Regions from separate parts of the Synechococcus sp. R5-15 genome, predicted to be linked through region 2. Evidence: predicted binding sites of a transcription regulator. Region 2 holds the regulator's gene; the other holds the start of a gene.
The links. Region 2 encodes NtcA, which controls nitrogen genes in cyanobacteria. Its sites were predicted from a motif close to GTANCNNNNGNTAC; they were not measured.

Region 1 (4,874 bases), on a different contig from region 2:
ATCCAGCACTTGATCCCGCAACTGCTGTACCGCCTGCATCAGGCGATAGGTGTCATCTCCCCAGTACAGGTAAACGGGCACGCTTCGACCGAGTGATTTACAAGATGCTTTTCCCCTACTTCCTCCATTTTGCGTAGGTCAGTTCCCCTTGTCTAAGCGGTTTGGCTGGGATCCCTGCTCAACTTGGTGGAGGGAGTCAGTCCAAGTGAAGATACCGAGCCCAGCTTGACTCAAAAAGTAAAGTTCTGTATTCCCACTGAAGAGGTTTCGTAGACCTTCTCCTACAGTTGAATTAGGAGCAGAGACTGCAGGGTTAAAGATTATGGATGGCATTGGCGAGTTTGAGTATAAGATGCAAATCTTAGCCCGTTGCATGGGATCTGCCCTAGGGCTGGGCCGTCCTACTCGTATTCAGATTCACTATTCCAACTCCAATTCCCAGAACGCAGTTAGAGCCAAGGAAGGTTGGTCTGGATCCCGCTTAGGCGATCAAATCCCTTCTCCTAATGCCGAAGGTGAAAGAGGATCTCAAGGTCAAGTGTTAGCCTGTGTTGCCTGAAGAATCTTTTGAGAATCGGTCTGTGGTAGGTCAGGAGATCTTCGATTGCGGCAATCCAACATTTGATTGAAGATTGAGATAGAGCTTTTTGTAGTTTTTCCTGCTGTTCTTCTTTGCTTTTTACAGAGACTTGTTCTTAAGATTGAAAACCCAACTTTGATAACTCTTCGATGCCTTTTGTCTTGTAGAGTCTTGTGAGTCAGCCGGTTCTTTGTTTTTGTTGAGGGGTACTTTGTCCGGCTGGCGCGATAAGAGGTTGCGCTCTTCTTCGTTGTCTCTTTGCCTCTGGGGATATAGACTAAAGCTTTGTCCCGCTGGTGAAACCAGTAGGATGACTTGAGGTGTGGGGATTTGGGCCCAACACGCCCCAGAGGATTATGGAACGAGCAACGCAACTGTGGCAGGGTTTTCTGCTGCGCGACTTTCCCATCAAGGCTTGGTGGCAGGGAAGCCTTTTGGGTCGTCTATTGGGATCCCTGCAAAGTTGGGGGAAGAGCAGCATATTGGTTCAAACTTCCGACCGGATTGGCCTGGGGCTAGTGCTGCTCTACTGGATTTTCTCTGCACACAGCTCCACCGGCATCCTGGGCCTGATTTTGCTGGCTATGGCTGCTCTGGTGGGCCTGTGCGCTTTGGTGGAAATGCCGATTGGGCTGCCGCTGCATCTGCCCCTGGTCCTTTTCTGGGGAATTGCCACCTTGGCAACGATTCTCTCTCCGGTTGCCTACGCAGCACGGGATGGCTGGCTGAAGTTGACTCTCTACCTGGCTGGTTATCTGTTGTTGCATCGTCTGCTGCGCAAACCCCAATTCCGAGATGGGATCGTTGGATCCCTGCTTTTGGTCAGCTTGGTGATGGGGATCCATGGCCTGCGGCAATACTTTTATGGGGCAGCAGAACTGGCCACCTGGGTGGATCCGGAGTCGGGCTTGGCAGGTCTGACGCGGGTGTACAGCTATCTGCGCAACCCAAATCTGTACGGGGGCTACTTGATCCCGGTCATTCCTCTGGGGCTGGCCGCCACTTGGATTTGGCCCAGTTGGGGGGCGAAACTCCTGGCCGGGTTTACGACGGCGGTGAACCTGATTTGCCTGTTGCTCACCTACAGTCGTGGCGCCTGGATTGGGGGGCTGGCCATGCTCACCCTGATGGTCGTGCTGTTGGCACAGTGGCATTCTGTCGATTTGCCAGCCCGCTGGCGGCGTTGGGCCTTGCCGGCCCTGTTGGGCGGAGGGGGGGCTGCTCTGTTGCTCGGGATCCTGACGGTACGCTCCCTGCGGCTGCGGGTGCAGAGCCTTTTTTGGGGGCGGTTGGATACCAGCAACAACTTTCGCCTCAATGTCTGGGCGGCGGTGCTGGAGATGATCCGCGACTTTCCCATCTTGGGGATCGGCCCCGGCAATGTTGCCTTTAACCGCGTCTATCCCCTCTACCAACGAGGCAACTTCAGCGCCCTTGGAGCCTATTCAGTGCCGCTGCAGCTCACCGTAGAGACTGGCTTCATCGGATCTTTAACTTTCGCCTGGTTTCTCTTGGTGCTCTGGGATCACGGCTGGAGATGCTGGAAAACTTTGCTCAACTTGCGGGATCCCCAGGGTCTGTGGGTGGCAGCAGGCTTGGCCGCTTGCACCGGCATGATGGCCCACGGCTTGGTGGATACCATCTGGTATCGTCCCCAGGTACAAATGCTGTGGTGGCTTGCGGTAGCGCTTATTACAGCCAGCTTGGCCTCTCTCAGCCCTCAGCCGCTTACAGATGCTGGTGAGACGCCAGTGGGGACTTCCTCCCGTTAAGGTAGCTTAAGCTTGGCCTTCCGGTCTTGACGGGAGCAAATCCAGAGTGGTAAGCATCTTCAGTAGGAGATAAAAATGTATCTGTTTTTACAATTTGCAGGTGTCAGTAGTGTTAGAAATTAGCGGAATTGTCCGGGGTGCAGGAGGCAAATGAAAAAAATCGAGGCCGTAATCCGGCCATTCAAGTTGGATGAGGTCAAAATTGCTTTGGTCAATGCCGGAATTGTCGGCATGACTGTAAGTGAAGTACGGGGTTTTGGCCGGCAAAAGGGACAAACCGAGCGCTATCGGGGATCCGAGTACACGGTAGAGTTCCTACAAAAGCTGAAAGTGGAGATCGTGGTTGAAGATGACCTGGTGGATACGGTGGTGGAGAAGCTGATTGCAGCGGCTCGCACCGGCGAAATCGGGGATGGCAAGATTTTCATCAGCCCCGTCGAAAAAACCATCCGCATCCGAACTGGCGAGCTCAACCAAGATGCCCTATGAGAAGGGATCACGTTCAGGGTTTGGGTTGCCCGGCCTGAGCCTCGTGTGAGTTTGCTTCATGTCTCTTTTGCTGTATATCTGATGAGGTGTTCTTGCCCTACTTTTCGGGTAATGTGTTGCGAGAAGTACTGTCACTTTAGGTGAGTCGAAAAGCATGAGTACGACAATGATCCAAAAGCTCAAGAGCCAGGTGCCCCAGTGGCTTTGGCGACCGGCCAAGTGGAGTCTGACTGCCGCTCTAATGGCTGCGCTGGTTTTTCTATTCGGCCAGGGAACTGCCTTTGCTCAAGAGGCCGAGGAAGTTCAGAAACACGCTGACGTTGTTTGGACGATCGTGGCAGCAGCCTTGGTGTTCTTCATGCAGGCGGGGTTCGCCATGGTAGAGACGGGCTTTACCCGCGCCAAGAACGCCGCCAACATCATGATGAAGAACTTGATGGACTTCTGCATGGGCTGTTGCGCCTTCTGGTTCATTGGGTTTGGCCTCATGTTCGGCAAAAGTACTGGCTTCTTCGGCACTGACTGGTTTGCTTTTGGCTGGCAGCAGGCTTACGAGGCAGATGGCTGGCCCTTTACTTTCTTTGTCTTCCAGATGGTGTTTGCCGCCACTGCCGCCACCATTGTTTCCGGAGCGATGGCAGAGCGCACCAAGTTCTTGGCCTACTTGATCTACTCGATCGTTATTTCTGGGCTAATCTACCCCATCTCTGGGGGTTGGGCCTGGAACGGGCTGTTCGGCGACTACAACGGCGGCACAGCCGGCTGGCTGGAAAATCTGGGCTACATCGACTACGCCGGGTCGGGGGTGGTGCATTTGGTAGGGGGCGCTGCGGCCTTGGCAGGTGCGATCGCGCTTGGCCCTCGCATTGGCAAGTACGGCCCCAATGGAGAGCCGCGGGCTATTCCCGGCCACAACCTGCCGCTGGGGATGTTGGGGGTGTTTATCCTCGCCTTGGGCTGGATCGGGTTTAATGCCGGTTCCACCACTGCAGCCTCTGTCGATATTGGCTGGATTGCCATGAATACGCTGCTGGCAGCTTCGGCTGGAGCAATTGGGGCGATGTTCACCTCTTGGGTTCATTTTGGCAAGCCGGATATGACCTTTGCCGCCAACGGTGTCCTGGCCGGCTTGGTGGGGATCACTGCCCCTTGCGATAGCGTCCATCCTTTGGGTGCTCTGATCATCGGCTCGGTGGCCGGGATTCTGGTGGTGATTTCGGTGGTGATCCTGGATACGGTGCTGAAAATTGATGACCCGGTGGGCGCGATTTCGGTACACGGCACCTGTGGTATCTGGGGGGTGTTGGCAGCAGGGATCCCCTTCTTTGCCAATGCCAACTATGCTGAAGAGGTCACCTGGGCCCAATTTGGGGTACAAGTGGTGGGCGCTCTGGCCTACTTCCTCTGGCCCTTTATTACCTGCTTGATCCTGTTCTTTATCCTCAAGGCTGTAACCGGCCTGCGCACCAGCGCCGAGGAAGAGATCGCCGGTTTGGATGTGGGCGAGCATGGCAACGTGGCCTACCCCGACTTCGTTACTGCTGCCACCGATTCGGAGCAATCTTGAGCCGTTGTGCTCGGTCTGACCTGGGGTTGCCGGATCGGAGCATTGCTGAACTGAGCATCAAATGAGCATCAAAAGGGAGGGTCAGGGCTGGCCCTCTCTTTTATGGCTTGCTGATGTATTTGGTGGCATTGGTGTAGGTGGTTACGGGTAGGAGGGGAGAAATAGCTCAAAATCGAGGTGTGGGACTTGGAATCGAGATGAAAAGTCAGATAGGTGAGACTGTTTTCTCTCGTCTTCGGCAGGGGATCCTTTTGGGTTTGAGGACAGGGGGGAAAGTCCTGCTGGGGGTTGGAGCTTTGCTGGGGTTGGGAAGTTTGGTTGCCCCGCCTGCTCTGGCCCAGACGGATCTCACGGCTCTGGAACAGGCTCTCCCACCCGAGGCTTGGGCTGAGCTACAAACCTTACTGAAAACTCAGCAATACCATGCCGACATCGTCTGGACAACGGTGGCCGGGGCGCTGGTGTT
Region 2 (8,890 bases):
GGGGTGATACTCCAACAGAGACTCCACCCCGTCATAGGTGACCGGATTCTTGATGTAGTCCACGATTGCCAGCACATTATCCCGTGGGGGAGTTGCCCCCTCCAGATCCGAAAGCTTCAAGCTTACGTCTGGGTTGGGATAGGTCTGACCGCCCACATGGCACTGGGCGCACGCGGTGTTGAATAACTTCTTCCCTTTGGCCAACTGGGCCTCGGTAAAGGTAATGGACTCGGTTGGCGACAGAGCCACCGCAGGAATATCCTTAGCTGCAAACACTGGAGCCAGACCCCAGCCAAACCCAGCCATCAACACAGCCAACAGCAGGACAAGCAACCGACGACGCGCTGGCACAAACACCTTCTGAACAGAAAAAGCTTTGCTAAACATGGTTCTCCGTAGATCAGTCTAGAAAGAGGAGAGGTGGGCTCCACTCCAGCCGCAAACCCGACAACAGGATCAAGAATAGACCATCAAGAGATCATTTGCAGATGGGATCCGAGATGGTTTCCCAATGGTTCCATTTGCCTTTGGTGTTAAGTTTGATTACGGAGCTATGGCCTGTTGGGAGTCTGTTGGCCGAGAGCTGACTTGGCCACAGCCCAGTCGAGAGAACTGAGCAGGTAATGAGCAGGTAATATAGAGCTTGGCTTGCTTGCCTGGCAACCTCAGAGCAGGAGAATACGGCAGACTCCGTTCCAGGTTTTCCCCATGTCCTCTATCCGATTCCAGCCGTTGCGGGTGGCTTTCACCTGTGCGGATCCCAGTCAAGTGCAAATGCCCGTTGCCGATTTGCTGGCGGCCTTGCCGGCCTCACCACTTCTGACCTACACAGACCCGGAAGCAGCGGACTTGCGGGTAGAGCTGTTGCCCGATGCCACTTATCACTTTTACCGGCGGGGGGAAGAGGTGGCTCTGGCGGCCTTCCGGATCCCGGTGAAGAAGCTACTGGCCCTGCCTCGCAAGCTGGTGCGGCTGTTGGAGCACGTGGCTGCTTTTGGTAATCTTTTGAACCTGCAACCTGCCAGCGATGCGCTGAGCAGCATCTTGGAAGTGGAATTTCTCCAACTGGAAACCCCGGCCAGCAGCTCTGCCCCTGCCGAAGTGAGCCCCCTGCCGCGGGATCCCCAAGGGAAAGTGCAAATCCAAGCAGGCCGCAACCTGGCCATTGCCTTGAGAAACAGAGCCCCCACTCCAGTGCATGTCTATGTCACCGTCTTTGACGAGCGGCGGTACAGCGTGGATTTGGTTTACCCCTATCAACCAGATCTGCCTGCCCGTTTACGCCCCAACGAGAGCCTGCTGATTGGCTCTGGCCCCCGCTACCTGCTGCAGATGCAGCTGCCAGAAGGAACAGACGTAGCGGTGGATCGCTTCAAAATCTGGGTCAGCAGCACCAGCATGCAGCCAGGCATTATGGTGATGCCCCCTCTGGGGCAACGGCTGGAACCTCCCTCAGAAGATCCCTACGGGGCCGGATCCCGCCTGGATCGGGAAGTCCGGCTGGCCATTCTGGGCAAAGCAGGCAGCACTCCCATGCCAGCTTTTGCCGAGGATCCCTGGTGGTGTATGGAACAAGCTGTCAAGATTGTAGCCTAGCTAGCTTTTGTCAGGTGCTCTTTCGGACATGACTTTTCAGAATTTTGATAAAGGTCGGCTCAACATCGTCAACGCCGATTACTGACAGCTTATAACTGGAAGACAGGCTAATTTTCTTATCCTGATCAACATCAGTCAAGACTACAAAAGCCTGATTCTGCTGAAGACCAAGCCTGGAAGCCAACCAAGAGTACTTGTCTATACTTTCATAATAATCACCCGTTTTGGATTCTACCCAGTAAAACTTATCATTGACATAAAAGAATAAATCTATTTCAAAATCATTTCCATTCGGCAAAGTAACTTGAGTATTCATGATGTAAGAAAAACTGATCTTTTTGCCTTGCTGACTGGCAATCTTTACTAGCTTTTCTTTGACATATCGCTCCAGCCATCCTCCTGATAGAAAGTTCAATGCATTTGGGTCTCTGCTCGGCTTTGCTTCTAAAATAAATCTAGGAGACTTCAAATAATGGTACTCCTCCAAGAAGGCGATACTACAGAGCATATTCGCAAGTTGGCAACTATCTGATACTACCTGGTTTGGCTCGTCTTTCAGAATCAGGGAGAAAGCCTCTCCTTCGTTCATGTTTGACTTTATCGACTTGTAGAGTTTTCTAATTGAATAATATCTATCTCCCATAAAGTTGGATATCTGATTTAGCTTGCTGTTCAGTTTGCTACCAACCCTACTTGCTTCCTTGGTTTCCAAGCTTTTAATTCTTATTCCTTTAGACCACAGAAATAAAGCTAACCTCAACTTATCACGATCACGGCTGATATGATCAATGACTTCCTGGGAACTTTCCTCAAGCGCTTTGACAACAGCAACTTCTTGTGAGTCCCAACTTACTGCTTGATTTGTCGCTCGAGGAAGCTCAAGCCTTTGAAGATTAGGCTGTAGTTCCTGATGAATGTCTTCCGCTCTTTCCACTCGGCTGGCCAAGATGGTTCTCTGTTCATTCGGATGCCTGTCACGTTGAGACATACCTGTAGATGAGGAGATAACTTTTGTAGTTTCTCGCTTCCATCTCCCTGACCTAAGCCTAACTCCTATCAAGCTCCCTGACCTAAGCCTAACTCCTATCAAGATGCCGATGGCTATTCCAACTAACAAAGCTAAAATTAAATCCATTGGATTTAGTCCCGATCTTTGTTGTCGTTACCTTTGGCTTGAGTTGACTAGACTACCCGCTTGTCTCAACATGATAGGGGGAGGTGAGCGAATTTTCAAGTGGAGGGGGCTTGCCCCTGACCGCAGAGAAGCTAGGTGCGAATGAGGGATCCCAGCCAGCCTTGCTGAAGGGCTTCTTGAGCAGGAGTCAGTTCAGGCAACACCTCCAACGTGTAGACATCGGGCCGAGGGGGATCCAACGGGATCCAGAAATGTTTCAACTGATCGGCTTGAAAAACGCTCAAACAAATGATCTGGTGGGGCTGATAGGCCGTCAAGCGTTCCGCCAAGTTGGCAGCGCTCACCCTGAACCCATCCAGGGCCACCAGCTCATCGCCGGCCCAGATGCCCGCTTTTTGCGCCGGGGATCCCATCTCTACTGCGCTGATGCGATTGCCTTCGCCGTTGAAGTTGAGGCCCAGGTAGGGGGGAAGGTTGGGTCGGCTGAAGTGAACCTTGAGGGTGAGGCCAAAGGGGTGGAGGTAGGCGTTGTAGTCTAGCTCTTCCGTGCCGTCCACATAGGCTGCGAAAAACCGGCCAAGATCGGCACCGGCTGCCCGCTCAAACGCCTCCCGCAAGTCTTGGTCGCTGTAGCCCTTCCCTGACCGACCAAAGCGCTGCCACAGATCCTGCAAAGCCGTATCCAGGGATCCCTGACCGCCGGAAAGGTGACGGATGTGCAGATCCAGCAGCCAACAGACCAAAGCCCCTTTTAAGTAATAAGAAACCTGGCTGTTGAGGGTGTTTTCGTGGGGGCGGTAGAGTTTGATCCAGGTATCGAAGCTGGACTCCCGCAGCGATTGCACAGCCCGGCCCGGAGTACGCTGCAAGCGGCCAATCTGTTCGGAAAGAATCTTCAAGAAATCGCCGGCACTGAGGATCCCTGCCCTCAACAAGATGACATTTTCGTAGTAGCTGGTCGCTCCCTCACAAAACCACAGGCATTCCAGATAGTTTTCTTGGTTGTAGTCGATCTTTTCCAATGCCAGCGGACGCAGACGCTTGACATTCCAGGCATGAAACAACTCGTGGGCCAGCAAAGACAAAAAGCGCCGATAGGACTCCGGCTGATGCAGCTCCAGCCCAGAGTAAAGAAGGGTGGTGCTGTACTTGTGCTCAAGGCCACCAAATCCTCCCGGCGACAAATGCACAATGAACCAGTAGCGGTCGTAGGGTAGCCCACCGAAAAACGCGGCTGTGGTTTTGACAATCGCCTTAGCATCAGCGACAGCCCGCTCCACATCCAGAGTGCCCGCCCCCCAAACCACAAAGTAATGGGGGATCCCTTCCACCTCAAACGATTGCATCCGATGCAGGCCCACCTCCACCGGGCTATCCACCAGCTCGTCATAGTCCTCTGCCACAAAAGACTGGCCGGAAGCGGGATCCCCAGAAGAGGAGATCAAAGGCCGCAAACTGGTGGCGATGCGCCAATCGGGCTTGGGGGGGATCACCGTCAAGGTGTAAGGTTCCCGCTCGCGACCGGGCACGTAGAGAAACAGCGCTGCCCCGTTGAAATAGGCGTGGGTCAAATCCAGATGGTTTGTGCGCACCGTCAGCTCATAGGCATAGACCCGGTAGCACACCTTCACGGCAGAACAGCCCGGCGGATCGATCTGCCAGGTGTTCTTGTCCACCTTCCGCCAGGCCAAAGGGATCCCTTGCTCAGTTGCCGCCTGAAACTCCTGCACATGACGGGCATACTCCCGCACCAAGTAGGATCCCGGCGTCCACACCGGCAGCCGCAGCCGCAAAGGCATCTTTGGCTCCACCTCTCGGAGCAGCAGCTCCACCTCCAGGAGGTGATTGGCCGGATCCGGCATCCGCACCGTGAAATGCTGGCGGCTCAGCCGAGAAGGTTCAGCAACAACAGCCTCCGGGCTCCCCATAGATAGATAGATAGATAGAATGTTCCAACCCACTCCACTCTCTACCGCCAAGGGCCGACGCAACCCCCAGCGACAATGGCTCCTATCCTAACCTCTGCCTTTGGCTGGAGAGCAGCAACGAGACTTAAAAACGTAGCGCGTGCTACAAAGATACCTAGGCAGAACCTTCTACTTTAGGGTAAATCTTGGTATCGTCATAGATTCTGAAGTCAATGGGTTGCAACCTAGCCTAATGCTTCTAGATTGATCTTAGTAGGTTGATCTTAGGTATAAACTGACCTTAAAAGGTTGATGAGTATGGCGGTGGCCGTAGCGGAAAAATCTCTGATCACAGCCTTCAAGCAATTGGGAGGCCCTCACCATCCTCCGGTTATCGAAACGTTTGAGCGCGGGAAGACCATTTTTTTTCCAGGGGATCCGGCGGAGCGGGTTTACTTTTTGGTGAAGGGAGCCGTTAAGCTCTCGCGGGTCTACGAAATGGGGGAGGAAATCACCGTCGCCCTCCTACGCGAAAACAGCATCTTCGGCGTGCTCTCCTTTATCACAGGACAGCGCTCTGATCGCTTTTATCACTCGGTGGCTTTTACGCCTACTGAGTTGCTCTCTCTGCCGATCGAGCAGGTGGAAAAATCCCTACAGGAGAACGCCGAACTGGCCATGTTGCTGGTTAAAAGCCTGTCGTCCCGCATTTTGCAAACGGAGATGATGATCGAGACACTGGCTCATCGCGACATGGGATCCCGTCTGGTCAGCTTTTTGTTGATCCTCTGTCGCGATTTCGGAGTGCCTGGCCCGGATGGGGTCACCATTGATCTCAAGCTGTCTCACCAGGCCATTGCCGAAGCCATTGGCTCAACCCGCGTCACCATCACCCGCCTGTTGGGAGAGCTGCGCAAGAAGAAGTACATCTCCATTCACAAGAAGAAGATCACCGTACACGACCCGATGCGGCTGAGCCATCGCTTTGCCTAGAAGGAAGAGGAGAACACTTCCTGAGCAGCACCTTGCCCAGGCAAACCCCGCTCGATGGTTGGTTGAAGCTCTGGCCGGCCTATGTTCAATCTACTGCTGCAGCCTTGAAGAATCTCTGTGCCCGAAGGACAGACTTAAAGTTTTCTGGAAGCTGACCGGATCGCGGGCAAAAACCTACTAGTCTATGGGGGGATCTGGCTTTGGCCAGAGCTATCTAGCCAATTGCTGAGGTGTAACTGTGGAAACAGCCATCGAGTGGATTACCGCCCATGAGATCCTCGACTCGCGAGGGCGTCCCACCCTAGAAGCCCTGGTGGGTCTAGCCAATGGAGCAACGGGCTTGGCGCAGGTTCCCAGCGGTGCCTCGACCGGTACCTTCGAGGCCCATGAGCTGCGGGATGGGGATCCCAAACGCTACGGCGGTAAGGGTGTGCTGAGGGCGGTGGAAAACATCCTTGGCCCCATCCAGTCGGAGCTGCAGGGAGAAGATGCCCTCAACCAAGCCCGTATTGACCAGTTGCTGATCGACCTGGACGGCACCCCCAACAAGTCCCGCCTGGGGGCCAACGCTATTTTGGCAGTTTCTCTGGCGACAGCCAAAGCGGCTGCGGAAGCAGTGGGCTTGCCTCTTTACAAATACCTGGGGGGGCCTTTTGCCAACCTGCTGCCGGTGCCGCTGATGAACGTGCTCAACGGCGGCGCCCACGCCGACAACAACGTCGATATTCAAGAATTTATGCTTGTGCCCATTGGAGCGGCCAGCTTTCGCGAGGCGCTGCGCTACGGGGCTGAGGTGTTTGCGGTACTAAAACAAGTGCTGCAGCAGAAGGGGCTGTCCACCGGTGTGGGGGATGAAGGGGGGTTTGCTCCTGATCTCGACTCCAATGCGGCGGCTTTGGATCTGCTGATGACGGCTATTGAACAGGCAGGCTACAAACCGGGAGCAGATATCGCCTTGGCCTTGGATGTGGCCGCCAACGAGCTGCTGCAGGATGGGCAATATCACTTTGAGGGCAAAGCCCGCAGCGCGGCTGAGATGGTGGCTTACTACCAGCAACTGCTGGCCAACTATCCCATCCTTTCCATTGAAGATGGGCTAGCGGAAGAAGACTGGGCCGGTTGGCAAGCCATGACCGCTCAACTGGGATCCCGGGTACAGCTGGTGGGAGATGACCTGTTTGTAACCAACCTGACCCGCCTGCAAAAGGGCATCGACAGCGCCGCCGCCAACGCCATTTTGATCAAGCCCAACCAAATCGGCACCCTGACGGAGACTGTCTCGGCCATCCAATTGGCAGTTCAAGCCGGCTTTCGCACCATCATCAGCCACCGCTCTGGCGAGACGGAAGACACCACCATTGCCGACTTGGCGGTGGCCACCCGTGCCGGGCAGATCAAAACCGGATCCCTCTGCCGCAGCGAGCGCATTGCCAAGTACAACCAACTGCTGCGCATCGAAGACGAGCTGGGGGAAGCGGCAGTTTATGCCGGTCGGGTGGGCCTGGGTCCTAGAGCTCGCTAACTTCCCGTTCCGTCCCAGGGGATCCCTAGCACCTGCACCAAAAAGGCCCAGCGGTCGGCAGCTTCCTCAATCAGCTTGCTGGTGGGCTTGCCGGCCCCGTGCCCTGCCTTGGTGTCGATGCGGATGAGGATGGGCTGGGATCCCCCCTGGGCTGCCTGCAGGGCAGCGGCAAACTTGAAGCTGTGGGCGGGCACCACCCGGTCGTCGTGATCTGCGGTGGTGATCAGGGTGGCGGGATAGGCAGTGCCGGGCTTGAGGTTGTGCAGAGGGGAATAGGCGTAGAGGGCCTTGAATTCCTCCGGGTTCTCCGGGGATCCGTACTCCGAGATCCAGGCCCAGCCGATGGTGAACTTATGAAAGCGCAGCATGTCGAACACCCCCACTGCCGGCAGGGCCGCTGCAAACAGCTCCGGCCTCTGAACTAGGCAGGCCCCCACCAGCAGGCCGCCGTTGCTGCCGCCGGAGATGGCCAACTTGGCGGGGTTGGTGTAGCCATGGGCTATCAGCCACTCGGCAGCGGCAATAAAGTCGTCGAACACCTTTTGCTTGTTGAGCTTGGTGCCCGCCTGGTGCCACTCTTCTCCGTACTCGCCGCCGCCGCGCAAACTTGGCTGGGCATAGACACCGCCCATTTCCAGCCAGGCCACCAGACCCACTGAAAAGCTGGGGGTAAGTGAGATGCCAAAGCCACCGTAGCCATACAGCAGGGTGGGGTGATCCCCTGTCCGAGTCAGGCCACGGCGGTGGACGAGAAACATGGGGATGCGGGTGCCGTCTTTGCTGGTGTAAGACACCTGCTGCACCTCGTAGGCCTGGGGATTGAAATCCACCTGGGGCTGACGGAACAGGGTGCTGGTGCCGCTGGTGAAATCGTAGCGGTAGATGGTGGGCGGGGTAGTGAAGCTGGTGAAGGTGTAGAAGGTCTCGGTGTCGTAGCGCTTGCCGCCAAAGCCGCTGGCGGATCCCAGCCCGGGCAGCGGAATTTCTCCTAGGTAGCTACCGTCTAAAGCAAAGGTCTTGATCTGGGTGTGGGCGTCTTTGAGGTAGAAGGCCACAAACTGATTGTTGATCAAGCTAACCCCCTGCAGGGTCTCCTCCGCCTCAGGGATCACCTCCTGCACCCGGTCAGGCTGCTCCAAGTCGATGGCCACCAGTCGCCGCCGAGGAGCTTGGCAGTCCGTCAACAGCCAAAAGCGGGATCCGTCGTTGCCCACGAAGCTGTATTCGGCCTCAAACTCGCGGATGAGCTCTACTACAGGAGACTGGGGATCCCGCAAGTCTTTGTAGAAGATGAGGTTTTTGGGATCCGTGCCCCGCCAGACGGAGATGATGAGGTAATTCCCATCTTCAGTAACCCCGCCGGCAAAGCCCCACTCTTTTTGGTCGGGGCGGTGATAGACCAAAACATCTTCTGACTGGGAGGTGCCCAGGCGGTGGTAGTAGAGCTTCTGGAAGTAGTTGGCGCTTTCGTATTCGCTGCCGGGGGCCGGTTCGTCGTAGCGGCTGTAGAAAAATCCTTGCCCATCCAGCGTCCAGCTCGCCCCGGAAAACTTGACCCAGCGGAGGTGATCCGGCAAATCCTCGCCGGTTTCGATGTCCCGCACCTTCCATTCTTGCCAGTCGGAGCCGGAGCGGGAGAGACCATAGGCCAGATACCGCCCATCACGGCTGATGGCAATGCCCGCTAGAGCCACCGTGCCGTCTTCCGAGAAGGTGTTGGGATCCAGCAAAACCCGC

Region 1: NW839_RS11605 (P-II family nitrogen regulator) is a predicted target of NtcA. The motif match lies at 2,430-2,443, and genes of this name have one in related genera.

The regions. Positions count from the first base shown of each region.
Region 1 is NZ_JANSIK010000141.1:9,407-14,280, reverse strand. It holds gene holA (DNA polymerase III subunit delta) at 1-81, opposite strand, end outside; gene NW839_RS11610 (IctB family putative bicarbonate transporter) at 937-2,352, shown strand; gene NW839_RS11605 (P-II family nitrogen regulator) at 2,503-2,841, shown strand; gene NW839_RS11600 (ammonium transporter) at 2,996-4,408, shown strand; gene NW839_RS11595 (ammonium transporter) at 4,723-4,874, shown strand, end outside.
Region 2 is NZ_JANSIK010000054.1:773-9,662, forward strand. It holds gene psbV (photosystem II cytochrome c-550) at 1-387, opposite strand, end outside; gene NW839_RS05495 (hypothetical protein) at 709-1,596, shown strand; gene NW839_RS05500 (hypothetical protein) at 1,607-2,542, opposite strand; gene NW839_RS05505 (M61 family metallopeptidase) at 2,863-4,659, opposite strand; gene ntcA (global nitrogen regulator NtcA) at 4,957-5,631, shown strand; gene eno (phosphopyruvate hydratase) at 5,870-7,153, shown strand; gene NW839_RS05520 (prolyl oligopeptidase family serine peptidase) at 7,150-8,890, opposite strand, start outside.